Regions from separate parts of the Pradoshia sp. Z5_111 genome, predicted to be linked through region 4. Evidence: riboswitches for the same ligand, from Rfam matches in the RefSeq annotation. Region 4 holds a riboswitch; each other region holds the start of a gene.
What was found. Region 4 has a riboswitch for S-adenosylmethionine ahead of AC4D4A_RS09175 (methionine ABC transporter ATP-binding protein). Riboswitches for the same ligand answer to the same signal wherever they lie in the genome.
Positions count from the first base shown of each region.

Region 1 (3,120 bases), on a different contig from region 4:
ACCGACCGCCAAAAAATACAATCTGTACTTAATGAACCTGTCGATATAAGATGTACAAATGGAACCATCAGTTTATCGAAACTGGATGAATTAGTCGACGAACTTGAACAGAGAGATGTGTATATTTTGGCTGATGCCGATGAATCTGGAGAAAAGCTGAGAAAACAGTTAAGACGAGAGATGCCAAATGCATCTCACATATATATTGATCGTACATACCGTGAAGTAGCAAACGCGCCAAGATACCATCTAGCAATGGTTCTTTTGGCAGCCAATATAGATGTGAAAGCCGAATTTTTAAAACAAATGAAGGATGTAATAAAAAATGAACAATCAAACCACGATAAATAAAGCAATCTACACATTTACCCCTCTTTGCGGAACGTGTCAATTAGCAGGCAAGATGCTTGATATTGCAAAGGAAGTCCTCCCCAATGCCTCTTTGGAAAAAGTCAATCTTAACTATGCTAAGGAACTTGCAGAAGAATATCAAATTCAAAGTGTACCATGCCTCATTTTAATCAAGGATAACCAGCCAATCGATAAAATCTATGCCTTCCACTCAGTTCCCTATCTTGTAGATCAATTAAAGAGAATTACAGAATAAGAGCAGTTTATTTCTCAGGAAATATGTCGATACAATATTTAACTAGAATCTCTTAAAGGTGCTGTTTTTATCTTACGCTGTCTATGTCAGAAGTTTTAATAGATTGTAGAATTCTCCCCAATAGCCTGTAATATAACTAATCAGACGTTTACTGAGTGGCTAACTGCAGGCGGATTTTTATAAAATATAGCAAAGGTAAGCCTCTTGATATATAATTAAAAATTCAGAATAATCAGTTGACTCAAATTTCCCCATATGCTATAGTTTTAACAACTTAATACTTGGTTCTTATCAAGAGAGGTGGAGGGACTGGCCCGTTGAAGCCCGGCAACCGGTATTTTTATAATACACGGTGCCAATTCCTGCGGATACAAATAAATCCGGGAGATAAGGAGAGATGGAAAATGCCTGCCTCTTCTTATATGAAGAGGTTTTTTCATTTACTCACTTCTCTACTTAAAATGAAATGGAGAGATGTAGAATGGCAAATGAAGAAAAGAAGTATCGGTTTGAAACAGTAGGTATACACGGAGGATTGCAGCAGGATTCGGTAACTGGAGCGAGAAGCGTGCCGATTTACCAGACGAATGCTTATTTATTTAAAGACACAGATCATGCTGCGGATTTATTTGGATTAGCTGAATCTGGCTATATTTATACTAGAATTCATAATCCCACTTCAAGTGTATTCGAAGAACGCATAGCCGAATTAGAAGGTGGCATTGGAGCTTTAGCTGTTTCAAGTGGTGCTGCAGCTATAACACTCTCCATTCTAAATATTGCGGGAGCAGGTGATGAAATTATCTCTGCATCCACTCTATATGGCGGAACCTACAATTTATTTGCCAATACTCTTCCTAAGTATGGTATTAACGTAAGGTTCGTGGATCCAAGTGATCCAGAAAATTTTAGAGAAGCGATTACTTCAAAGACCAAAGCTATTTTTGGAGAAACGATTGGAAATCCAAGCCTGCAGGTTCTTGATATTGAACGGGTGGCGGAAATTGCTCATGAAGCTGGAATTCCATTAATCATTGATAATACATTTGCTACTCCTTATTTATCACGTCCGATTGAGTTTGGAGCGGATATCGTCGTACACTCAGCTACGAAATGGCTGCTTGGAAATGGAACCACATTAGGTGGGGTCATAGTCGATGGAGGGAAGTTTGACTGGAATTCATCTAAATTTCCGGGCTTTACAGAACCGGATCCAAGTTATCATGATCTGATTTACAGTGAAGCAATTGGTGCAGCAGCATTTATTGTGAAGGCTAGAGTTCAGCTGTTGAGAGATTTAGGTCCTTCCTTAAGCCCGTACAATGCCTTTCAATTTATTCTCGGATTGGAAACTCTGCATGTGAGGATGAAGGAGCATATAGCCAATACGAGATTAATAGTTGATTATTTAAAACAGCATCCGGCTGTATCATGGGTCTTGTATCCAGGAGATTCAGATCACCCTGATTACGAAAAAACGAAGAAATATTTACCCAAAGGTGCTGGAGCAGTCGTTGTTTTTGGAATAAAGGGTGGACGCGAGGCAGGTAAAAAACTGATTGATTCCGTTGAACTGTGGTCCCATGTGGCCAATGTGGGGGATGCAAAGAGCTTAATTATCCATCCGGCAAGCACGACTCATCAGCAATTAAGTGAAGAGGGATTAAAAGCATCTGGTGTGCAGGAGGATTTAATCAGACTGTCTGTTGGAATTGAAAATGCAGAAGATCTAATTGAAGAATTGGAGCTTGCTATTGAAAAAGCAACAGGTATAGCTTCCGCTGAGGCGGCTGTGAAATAACATATTGAATATGCTATGCAGACTTTGGTGTTGACAGTTCTTTCTTTAACATGATAGGATAGCAGACAGTTAGAATTAATTGAATAGTTTATGTACTCTTATCAAGAGCGGTGGAGGGATTGTGCCCTTTGAAGCCCGGCAACCGGCAATCATTTATGATTGAAAAGGTGCCAATTCACACAGGATAATAGATCCTGGGAGATGAGAGAAAGGAACATGTTATAAATTAATCATGCCTTTCTGCCTCCGCAGAAAGGCATTTTTGTTTAACTGAAGTTATTCTTTAATTATAGGTTGATAGAAAGAGCAGGTGAACTTTTCATGATTACATTACGTGATGTATCGAAGACCTTCTCAGGAACATTTAAACGTTCATCAGCTGTCAAAGCAGTGGATCAAGTCTCATTGTCTATTGAAAAGGGCGAGATCTTTGGAATTATCGGGTACAGCGGTGCGGGAAAAAGTACTCTCATTAGAATGCTGAACGGTTTAGAGAAGCCAACAGAAGGAAGTGTCTTGGTGGCAGGCAAAGATATGGCTGCTATAAAGGGCGCTGAATTAAGAAAAGCCAGAATGGAAATAAGTATGATTTTCCAACACTTTAATCTCCTCTGGTCAAGGACAGTCAGTGAAAATATAGAGTTTCCTTTAGAAATTGCAGGGGTACCAAGCAAGGTACGTAAAGAGAGAGTAAAGGAGCTTGTAAGTCTGG
Region 1 covers NZ_JBZCPQ010000002.1:33,058-36,177, reverse strand. Annotated here, with positions in the region: gene AC4D4A_RS04560 (toprim domain-containing protein) at 1-351, shown strand, start outside; gene AC4D4A_RS04555 (thioredoxin family protein) at 326-607, shown strand; SAM riboswitch class I at 893-1,001, shown strand; gene AC4D4A_RS04550 (O-acetylhomoserine aminocarboxypropyltransferase/cysteine synthase family protein) at 1,089-2,408, shown strand; SAM riboswitch class I at 2,504-2,616, shown strand; gene AC4D4A_RS04545 (methionine ABC transporter ATP-binding protein) at 2,730-3,120, shown strand, end outside.
Region 1: it holds a riboswitch for S-adenosylmethionine, as region 4 does, so the genes downstream of both, AC4D4A_RS04550 (O-acetylhomoserine aminocarboxypropyltransferase/cysteine synthase family protein) here and AC4D4A_RS09175 (methionine ABC transporter ATP-binding protein) in region 4, are expected to answer to the same signal.

Region 2 (3,120 bases), on a different contig from region 4:
CCCAGTAATTCTTTGATGATCATAACGCTATTTGCGTCGAGGCCGCTTAACGGTTCATCTAAAAATAAAATATCTGGATTATGAAGAAGGCTTGAAATTAACAGAACCTTTTGCTTCATCCCTTTTGAATAACTATTTATTCGTGAATCATACATTTCTTCAATGTTTAATAGCCTCATTAATTTAAAAGCCTTCTGGTCAGCCTGCTCATAAGACAAACCATATAGCTCGCCTATAAAAGTCAAATATTCTCGTGCAGTCAATACATCATATAAATCCGCCAATTCAGGCACATAGCCAATTCTATTTTTATAGGTGATCCTATCCTCAGAAAGCTCTTTATCAAAGATCTTCACTGAGCCTGTATAGTCTGTAAGGAGTCCGAGTAATATTTTAACCGTTGTTGTTTTTCCTGCCCCATTGGGACCTATATATCCGATAATTTGTCCCTTGTTTACATTAAGATTAATTCCTCGAAGAACTTCTTTCGACCCATAATGCATTTGAAGATTACTAATAGAAATCACCTGTTCAGCCATTTTCATTCTCCCCAAAGACCCATTTTGGTTTAGTATAACAAAACGGGTCTTTAATTTACATAATTTTCCGATTTATCCTTTTCAGGTATTACTTCTGGAATGCTTCATGATGCACCTAAATGCCTGTAAAGTTAACCTAAATCGATAATGATTCAAAAGCTTGAATAAGATCATCAATCAAATCATCTGCATGCTCAATCCCAACAGAATAGCGCAGCAAACAATTACAGACCCCATTTTGTGTCCGCACTTCCTCAGGGATATCCGCATGTGTTTGTGTAGCAGGGTATGTCATTAAGCTTTCTACTCCACCCAGACTTTCAGCAAAGGATATGATTTGAAGGCTTTTTAAAAATGGATTGACCCATTCCTCTGATTTTAGCCGGAACGATATCATCCCCCCTTTACCAGGATAAAGGACATCTGTCACTTCTTCTCTTTCTCTTAAAAATCTGCTGATTTTCTTAGCATTTTCCTCATGCTGCCTCATCCGTAGGCTCAATGTTTTCATTCCTCTCATCACAAGCCAGGAGTCAAATGGGGGCAGCACGGCTCCTGTGGCATTTTGATATTCCTCTAAAAGCGCACCAACCTCTGCACTCTTTGAGACAATTAAACCTGCCAACACATCATTATGTCCTGCTAAATATTTGGTGGCACTGTGGACAACAATATCTGCTCCCTGCTCAATCGGTCTTTGTAAAATGGGTGTATAAAACGTATTATCTACGATGAGCAGTAGATTGTTAGATTGGGTCAATTGAGCAATTTCTTTAATATCCATTTCCTGCATAAGCGGATTTGTCGGAGTCTCTATAAAGAAGGCCTTCGTATTTTCCGTAATGGATTCAGCAAAATCTTCATATGTTTGGCAATAGGTAAACTTGATGCCATATGTCTTCCATATTTGTTCAAATAACCGGTAGGTCCCTCCATAAAGATCAGCAGAGACGGCTATTTCATCGCCTGGAGAAAATAAGCATAGCAATGAGTGAATGGCAGCCATGCCTGAACTATAGGCAAATCCCTGTTCACCACCCTCTAGCTCGGCAATTGCTTCCTCTAATAATTTTCTGGTTGGGTTCCCTGTTCTTATGTAATCAAACCCTGTTGATTCCCCTATTCCGTTATGGCGATAGGCTGTGGAAAAATAAACTGGCGGATTAACAGTACCTGTTTGTGTTTCACTTCGATTGCCTATTTGAGCTAAGAGTGTTTCAATTTTAACTGTTGTCATATGTATGACTCCTCTCTCTTTATTAATCCCCAAAATACAGTTATTCTGATTTACCTTCGTCCGGCTCTTATACACCATCATATGTTGCGAATTTCCTCAATCTGCTCATTTTGCCAGTGAATGAAAAATAGGCTTATAAACGAAAAAAGTCTTCAAGAAGAAGACTTTTCATTAAAATGAGCTCCTTCTTATCGGCCAGGAATGATTCTTCCTGCAGGAATTAGCACCTTTCCATATTGGCGGTTGCTGAGATTTCACAGGGCCTGTCCCTCCATCTCTCTTGATAAGATTTTTCAGAATATTTATTTAACTATAAATTTACAGTCCCACTGCTAAAAAAGCAAGTTATTTCTGCCTTTATTGTCCAACTTTTTAACAAAGGTATATAATAAATCTATCCATAAAAAGGAGTGATTCGAAACCATGAAAGCCAATGGTCAGGAAATTTTCCAGTACATAAAAAACCTTGTATCCATTCCAAGTCCGAGCGGCTATACAACGGAAGTGATTGATCATGTAGCAAAGTTTTTACAATCTCAAGGAATACCTGCAGTAAAAACAAATAAAGGTGCCCTATTGGCAACAATCAAGGGGCAGGATGATACAAAGCACCGTTTTCTAACAGCCCATGTAGACACATTAGGTGCTATGGTGAAAGAAATCAAACCAAGCGGACGTTTAAAATTATCAATGATCGGCGGATTTCGCTGGAATTCTGTGGAGGGCGAATATTGTAAAATCCATACTTCTGAAGGGAAAACGTATACAGGGACAATACTATTAAACCAAACCTCAGTCCATGTTTATCAGAAAATGGGGGATATTAAACGCGAGGATGCAACGATTGAAGTTCGAATTGATGCTGTGACTAAAAGCAAGACGGATACAGAAGGTTTGGGTATTTCCGTAGGTGATTTTGTTTCCTTCGAGCCACGCGTTGAATTGACAGACAATGGATTTATTAAATCCCGTCATTTAGATGATAAAGCGAGTGTCGGCATTTTAATGTACATCATTAAACAGCTAAAAGAAGAAGGTATCACTCTTCCCTATACAACTCATTTCTTAATTTCAAATAACGAAGAAATTGGCTATGGCGGAAACTCCAATATTCCTGCTGAAACCGTTGAATACCTAGCTGTAGATATGGGAGCCATTGGGGATGGACAATCTACGGATGAATACAGTGTTTCCATTTGTGCGAAAGATTCAAGCGGCCCCTATCATTATGGCCTTCGTCAGCATTTAGTCGCGTTAGCAAAGCAGCACAAGATTGATTACCGTGTAGATATATATCCTTTCTACGGTTCTGATGCTTCTGCTGCCATCCGTGCCGGTTATGAT
Region 2 covers NZ_JBZCPQ010000005.1:116,242-119,361, reverse strand. Annotated here, with positions in the region: gene AC4D4A_RS12035 (ABC transporter ATP-binding protein) at 1-545, opposite strand, end outside; gene AC4D4A_RS12030 (methionine biosynthesis PLP-dependent protein) at 676-1,776, opposite strand; SAM riboswitch class I at 1,962-2,066, opposite strand; gene AC4D4A_RS12025 (M42 family metallopeptidase) at 2,200-3,120, shown strand, end outside.
Region 2: it holds a riboswitch for S-adenosylmethionine, as region 4 does, so the genes downstream of both, AC4D4A_RS12030 (methionine biosynthesis PLP-dependent protein) here and AC4D4A_RS09175 (methionine ABC transporter ATP-binding protein) in region 4, are expected to answer to the same signal.

Region 3 (3,120 bases), on a different contig from region 4:
TATCCGCTCCGGCTCTTTCCATCGCCTCTCTAACATGAACCGGCAAGGAAATACCGGGGACTTCATTATGTAAAAACTCTGCATTCCGGTGACTCGTTAAAGGCATAATGCCAATAAAAATCGGCTTTGTTATATGCCTGGTTGCCGCGTATACTTCTTCTAATTTTTCAATACTAAACACGGGCTGCGTTAAGAAGTAATCAGCTCCAGCCTGAATTTTCTTTTCCATTCGCTGTACGGCTTTATCTATGTACTTTACATTTGGATTCAAGGCAGCTGCGATATCGAAATTTGCCCGGTTGCCCAACGATTTTCCAGAATAAGAGCGCCCCTCATTCAATTGCTTAATCAATGAAATCAGGTCCATGGAAGAAAGATCATATACGGAAGTTGCGCCCGGAAAATCACCAATTTTCGAAGGATCCCCAGTCACTACCAACACCTCTGATAATCCAAGGGAATGCATGCCCATTAAATGAGACTGCAAGCCAATCAGATTATGATCCCGACAAGTTAAGTGAACTAGAGGCACCGTATTTAATTTTGATTGTAAAATCGACGCTACCGCAAGATTGGATATTCTCGGTGATGCCAATGAATTATCCGCAAGTGTAATCGCATCAGCACCTGAATCTAATAGATAGCGACTTCCTATTAAAAAATCCTCCAGGCCGAACGTCTTTGGAGGGTCCAGCTCCACGATCACCGTCGTTTGTTTTTTTGCCTTACCTGAAATTGTATCTGGACCTTTTCGTTTATATTGAATGATTTCATATGATATAGGCTGATGCTTCGGCTTGGCTACAAAATCCTTCACCTTTACAGGGTGAAGATCTTCGATTCCTTTACGAATGGCCTGAATATGGGCAGGAGTTGTACCACAGCATCCACCTAACAGCCGGACCCCCTGCTTCACAAGCTGCCTTGAACTATTAATGAAATAATCCGCTTCTGTCGAATAGACATATCTTCCATCTGATAAATCAGGTAAGCTGGCATTTGGATAGGCCGCATAATAGGTATCCTCTAACACAGGTACTTCTTCGTAAGAGCGAATCATATGATAAGGCCCCATCCGACAATTGATGCCTACCACATCGGCGCCTGTTTTTTTCATTAGAGAAAACGCCTCACTGACATGCATTCCATTTTGCAAAAGGCCTGTTTCATGCAGAGATATATTCGCGATAAGAGGAAGATTACTCATTTTTCTGGCCGACTCTATTACCGTTAATAATTCGTCTAAATCATAATAGGTTTCAAGTAAAATGCCATCCGGCTTTTCTTCTAATAAAGCGGTCAGCTGTTCGTCGAAATATCCCTTAATTTCCGTTAGTGTTAATTCTGATTTCCTGAAGCTCCGCAAGCCGCCAATCGTCCCGATAACAAATGTATTTGGATCAGCAGCAGCTTTCGCAATTTTCATTCCGGCTCTATTAATTTGAGAAACTTCCCTTTCAAGGCCATAGCGCTTTAATTTATGAAAATTTGCACCGAATGTATTCGATTGAATCACATCAGCACCAGCCTCAATATAACTTCTATGCATCTTTTTGATCTGATTGGGGTTTGTCAAATTAAGCTCTTCAAAGCAACTATCAATTCCAAATGAATATAAAAGTGTTCCACTCGCTCCATCTGCGACGAGAATTTTTTCATTTAACGTTTCCAAGAGTTTCACTGTCTTTCCCCCTAATTAGTTGGTTAATCTCTCTGATGAGGAAAACAGACTAATAGAAAAGAGCTTTCATCATGAAAGCCCTCTTTCCTAAGGTCTCTCATCTCTCAAGCATTGCTTGCTGGATTTAGCACCTTGGATCACCATCCAGGTTGCTGAGATTTCAACGGGCCAGTCCCTCCATCTCTCTAGATAAGAATATGAAATTATATATTTACTTAATTTACTATAAATTTTCAGTTATTTCAATCTATTTTGATAATTAATCCAAAAGAGTTAACGATTTAGTATTTTGGGTATGTATGGGGTAGGAGTGATGTTAAATGAAGGAAATAATAACGAATCAGTTTAAAAATCCAACTGGTGTCCTCGGAAAGATTGCAGGTAAAATAATGGCCTACGAAAATGAGGAATTATATGAATGGACATTTGATCAATTGTCTATTACCCCAAATGACACAATGCTTGAAGTTGGTTTTGGTCCGGGTGAAGGAATGCATACGCTTTTTAAGAAGCACCCTACCGTTCAAATTGATGGTGTCGATCCATCAGAAGAAATGGTGAACAATGCAAGCAAGCGTAATCAAGAACAACTCAAACGCAATCAGCTTCGTTTATTCAATGGAACTGTTCTCGAGATTCAGAGTCCAATGGTGTACGATAAAATATTCAGTGTAAATAGTTATCCATTATGGGAAAATCAAGAGGCTTGTATTCAAAAAATACATTCTTTATTAAAAGAGAATGGAAAACTGACTATAACCGTACAGCCAAGGCAGGAAGAAGCAACTGAAGAACAGGCTTATGCCTTTGCTGATGAGATTAAAGAGGTTCTAAACAAAACAGGCTTTAAATCTATTAAGGTTCAAACAAAACCGCTCAAACCGTGCTTATCTATTAATGTCACAGCCATCAAATAGACTTTTTTGTGAGTATTAGAAGTTCCAATCAAGCCTATGCCACTCTTTCTATCTGACCCTTTTGAAACAATAAAAACCATAAGCTGCTCCATCAGTTTTGATTGAATTTCTATTATTTAGGGTATATTATAAACATATAGACATATATTAAAAACCAGAGAGCTGGATACTCCCTGGTACAACTAATAGCGAGTGGTATGCAAATAGCTTAATTCTTAGAGGAACCACCCTTATGCTTTGGTCGGCGCGGGGTGGTTTTTCGTTTGCCCTTTAGCCGAAGATTGGCGAATCGCGTGGCGATGCCGGCAGCAAGGGTCGTGAAAAAGATCATTGCTACATCTTTTGCCAGAGCTATTAGAAAATCCATACGTATATCACCTCCCTTCTCCTTTATATAAGGAAAAGAAGGTGCATACCACCCGCACCAAGTAGTTGTATGAAAATTATACCATATATGTTATTGATAACATAATGACCCTGTTGGTCTTTTTAAGGGAATTAAATATCCTTAATCCTTGCTAA
Region 3 covers NZ_JBZCPQ010000001.1:218,921-222,040, reverse strand. Annotated here, with positions in the region: gene AC4D4A_RS01220 (bifunctional homocysteine S-methyltransferase/methylenetetrahydrofolate reductase) at 1-1,681, opposite strand, end outside; SAM riboswitch class I at 1,776-1,877, opposite strand; gene AC4D4A_RS01215 (class I SAM-dependent DNA methyltransferase) at 2,002-2,598, shown strand; gene AC4D4A_RS01210 (hypothetical protein) at 2,807-2,965, opposite strand.
Region 3: it holds a riboswitch for S-adenosylmethionine, as region 4 does, so the genes downstream of both, AC4D4A_RS01220 (bifunctional homocysteine S-methyltransferase/methylenetetrahydrofolate reductase) here and AC4D4A_RS09175 (methionine ABC transporter ATP-binding protein) in region 4, are expected to answer to the same signal.

Region 4 (3,120 bases):
CCTCTGAACCGTTTTGTTTTCCCAAAATAAACCCTTCTCCGTCACATATAATAGAATTCCGACTGGCAAACCAATCACAATTGCGACAGCTAACGAAATAGCAATCATGTAAATCGTCTGCAAAAATGCTGTGTTAATTTCAGGGATAAGCTCTATAAAGTGGTTGAAATCAAAGCCCATGATGGAACACCTCCACTTCTGCCTCTCGACTTTCTATATAAGAGATCGCATTATTAATCTCTTCCTTCTGTCCGCGAAGCTCCATGATAAAAATACCTAAAGGCAATTCCTGAATATATTCAATTGAACCATGAAGAAAATTGCCTTTTACATTAAATTGCTGAAGCATATCCGATATGACTCCCTCACCAGCAACCGTACCCCTGAACGTCACCTTTACAATCGGACCCTTGCAGCTTTGGTAAATAGAATCCGGTATTTCAAAAGAAACAACACTGTTGATGAATTCCTTCGTAATATCTGCATGAGGTTTAGCAAAAATATCATACACCGAGCCTTCCTCAATGACCTTGCCTTCCTGCATAATCGCCATGCGATTACATATTTCCTTGACCACATTCATCTCATGCGTAATCAAAACAATCGTAATATTTAGCTCCTTATTGATTTTTTTCAACAAATTCAGTATGGACTTCGTTGTTGTCGGATCTAAAGCTGAGGTGGCCTCATCACAAAGGAGTACTGTCGGATTATTCGCTAATGCCCTCGCAATTGCTACACGCTGCTTCTGTCCTCCACTTAGCTGTGAAGGGTACACATCACGTTTTTCGGCTAATCCAACCATTTTCAACAGCTCTTCTACCCGTTCTTGTATTTGAGTCCGTGGAACTTTTGCTGCCTTTAAAGAAAAAGCTATATTTTCAAAAACCGTTTTCTGGCTAATAAGATAAAAGTGCTGAAAAATCATCCCGATTTTCAAGCGTGCATGACGCAATTGCTTGCTTCTCAGCTTAGTCAAGTCAACTCCATCAACTGTGATATTGCCCGATGTTGGACGCTCCAACAAATTAATACAGCGAAGCAGCGAGCTTTTACCTGCTCCTGAGTACCCAACAATCCCAAATATCTCCCCTTTTTGAATGGTTAAGGAAACATTATCAACTCCATTTACTACGCCGCTTTTATTTTTGTAAATCTTATTAAGATTCTGAATTTTTATCATATGCCGCCCTCTGTCTCTACACATTTTTTGAAACAAAAATGCCCCTCTCATCTGAAAGGGGCATCGAAATACATCTATCTCGACTTATCTTTCAGAATGTATACATTCTGCAGGAATTGGCACCTTCCCTATAAGGGGGTTGCCGGACGTCATAGGGCCTAGTCCCTCGGTCACTCTCGATAAGTTTTAGCTTTATTTGATTTGTTTATGATATTACAGACTTCAGAATAGTCTGTCAACAAAAAACTTTTTAATATATAATCTTCAGTCGCTTTCTTTATTGCAATATCTAAAAAATATTCCAAAAAAATTTCTCGAACCTTGTCCACTACATCGTATGAAAAATACTTCCCATTCTTCTTCGTGGCAACCGAATTAACGACAATATTCACACTCTATATTTTCGCAAGACGATTGAATAATACTTTCGTTCGCTCAACATTTTCATCTGCCAATCGAACAAGCTCATTTAAGGCATAGTCGGCCCCATATTCTCTATTTCAAAAATACAATCACTTCCCAAAGGACCATCAAACGTTTCCCCATAATCTATGACTCAGCAAATCTAATAACCATTTACTACCGCTATTCTCAAAATCTTTCACCTCACTATAGACATTTCTAAAAAAAGGTTATAGAATTTTACATATTATTTAAATATTCAAAACTATTCTCTCGTCGCAAAGGTGAATTATATGACATATTCAGAGCGCTTAAAAAAACTGCCAGTCCAATTTTTTGCAACACTTGTCCAAAAAGTTAACAGCGCTATAGCTGAAGGAAGAGATATTATTAACCTAGGACAAGGGAATCCTGATCAACCTACTCCCAGGCATATTGTCAAAGCCCTGCAAGTAGCGGCTGAAGATGCACAAACTCACAAATATTCTCCATTTCGAGGTTTGGATGAATTGAAAGAAGCTGCGGCACAATTTTATCAAAAGCATTACGGCGTCGAGGTTGACCCTGAAACTGAAGTTGCCATCCTTTTTGGAACGAAGGCCGGGCTAGTTGAACTACCAATGTGCTTGCTCAACGATGGTGAGCTAATGCTCTTGCCAGACCCAGGCTATCCCGACTATTTATCAGGAGCCGTGTTAGCAAACGTAAACTATGAAACTTTTCCACTAACAAAAGATAATCAATTTTTGCCGGATTATAAAAGCATTCCTTTAGAACAAAGGACCCATGCAAAGCTAATGTATTTAAACTACCCAAATAATCCGACTGGAGCTACCGCCGATCATGCCTTTTTTGAAAAAACAGTATCATTTGCAAAAGAAAACAACATTACCGTACTTCATGATTTTGCCTATGGAGCTATTGGCTTTGATGGACAAAAACCTATCAGTTTTCTTGAAACGGAAGGTGCAAAAGAAGTCGGCATTGAAATGTACACACTCTCGAAAACTTACAATATGGCAGGCTGGCGCGTGGGCTTTGCTATCGGAAATCCAGATATCATCGAAGCACTCAATCTCATTCAAGATCATCTTTACGTCAGCCTCTTCCCGGCTGTACAAAGAGCAGCAATCGCAGCCTTGACAGGTGAGCAATCCTGCGTAGAAGAGCTTATAGATCGCTATGAACGACGACGAAACTCCCTCATTGACGCTTGCAATAAAATCGGCTGGAAAGTCGAAGCACCAACTGGATCATTCTTTGCTTGGCTTCCTGTACCGGACGGCTTTAAGAGCGAAAGCTTCGCTGATTATTTGCTTGAAAAAGCAGATGTAGCCGTTGCAGCAGGAAAAGGCTTTGGTGAATACGGAGAAGGCTATATTCGTGTCGGCTTATTAGTAGACGAAGACCGGCTAATAGAAGCAATAGAACGTATTGGAAAGCTAGGCATATTTACTTAAACAAATGCCGTAGTTAAATAATACTCTCTATTTCTGTGCCTCAAAATGCTTAATCGTACCATGATCAATACAGCG
Region 4 covers NZ_JBZCPQ010000003.1:444,955-448,074, forward strand. Annotated here, with positions in the region: gene AC4D4A_RS09170 (methionine ABC transporter permease) at 1-180, opposite strand, end outside; gene AC4D4A_RS09175 (methionine ABC transporter ATP-binding protein) at 170-1,183, opposite strand; SAM riboswitch class I at 1,265-1,369, opposite strand; gene AC4D4A_RS09180 (pyridoxal phosphate-dependent aminotransferase) at 1,879-3,045, shown strand.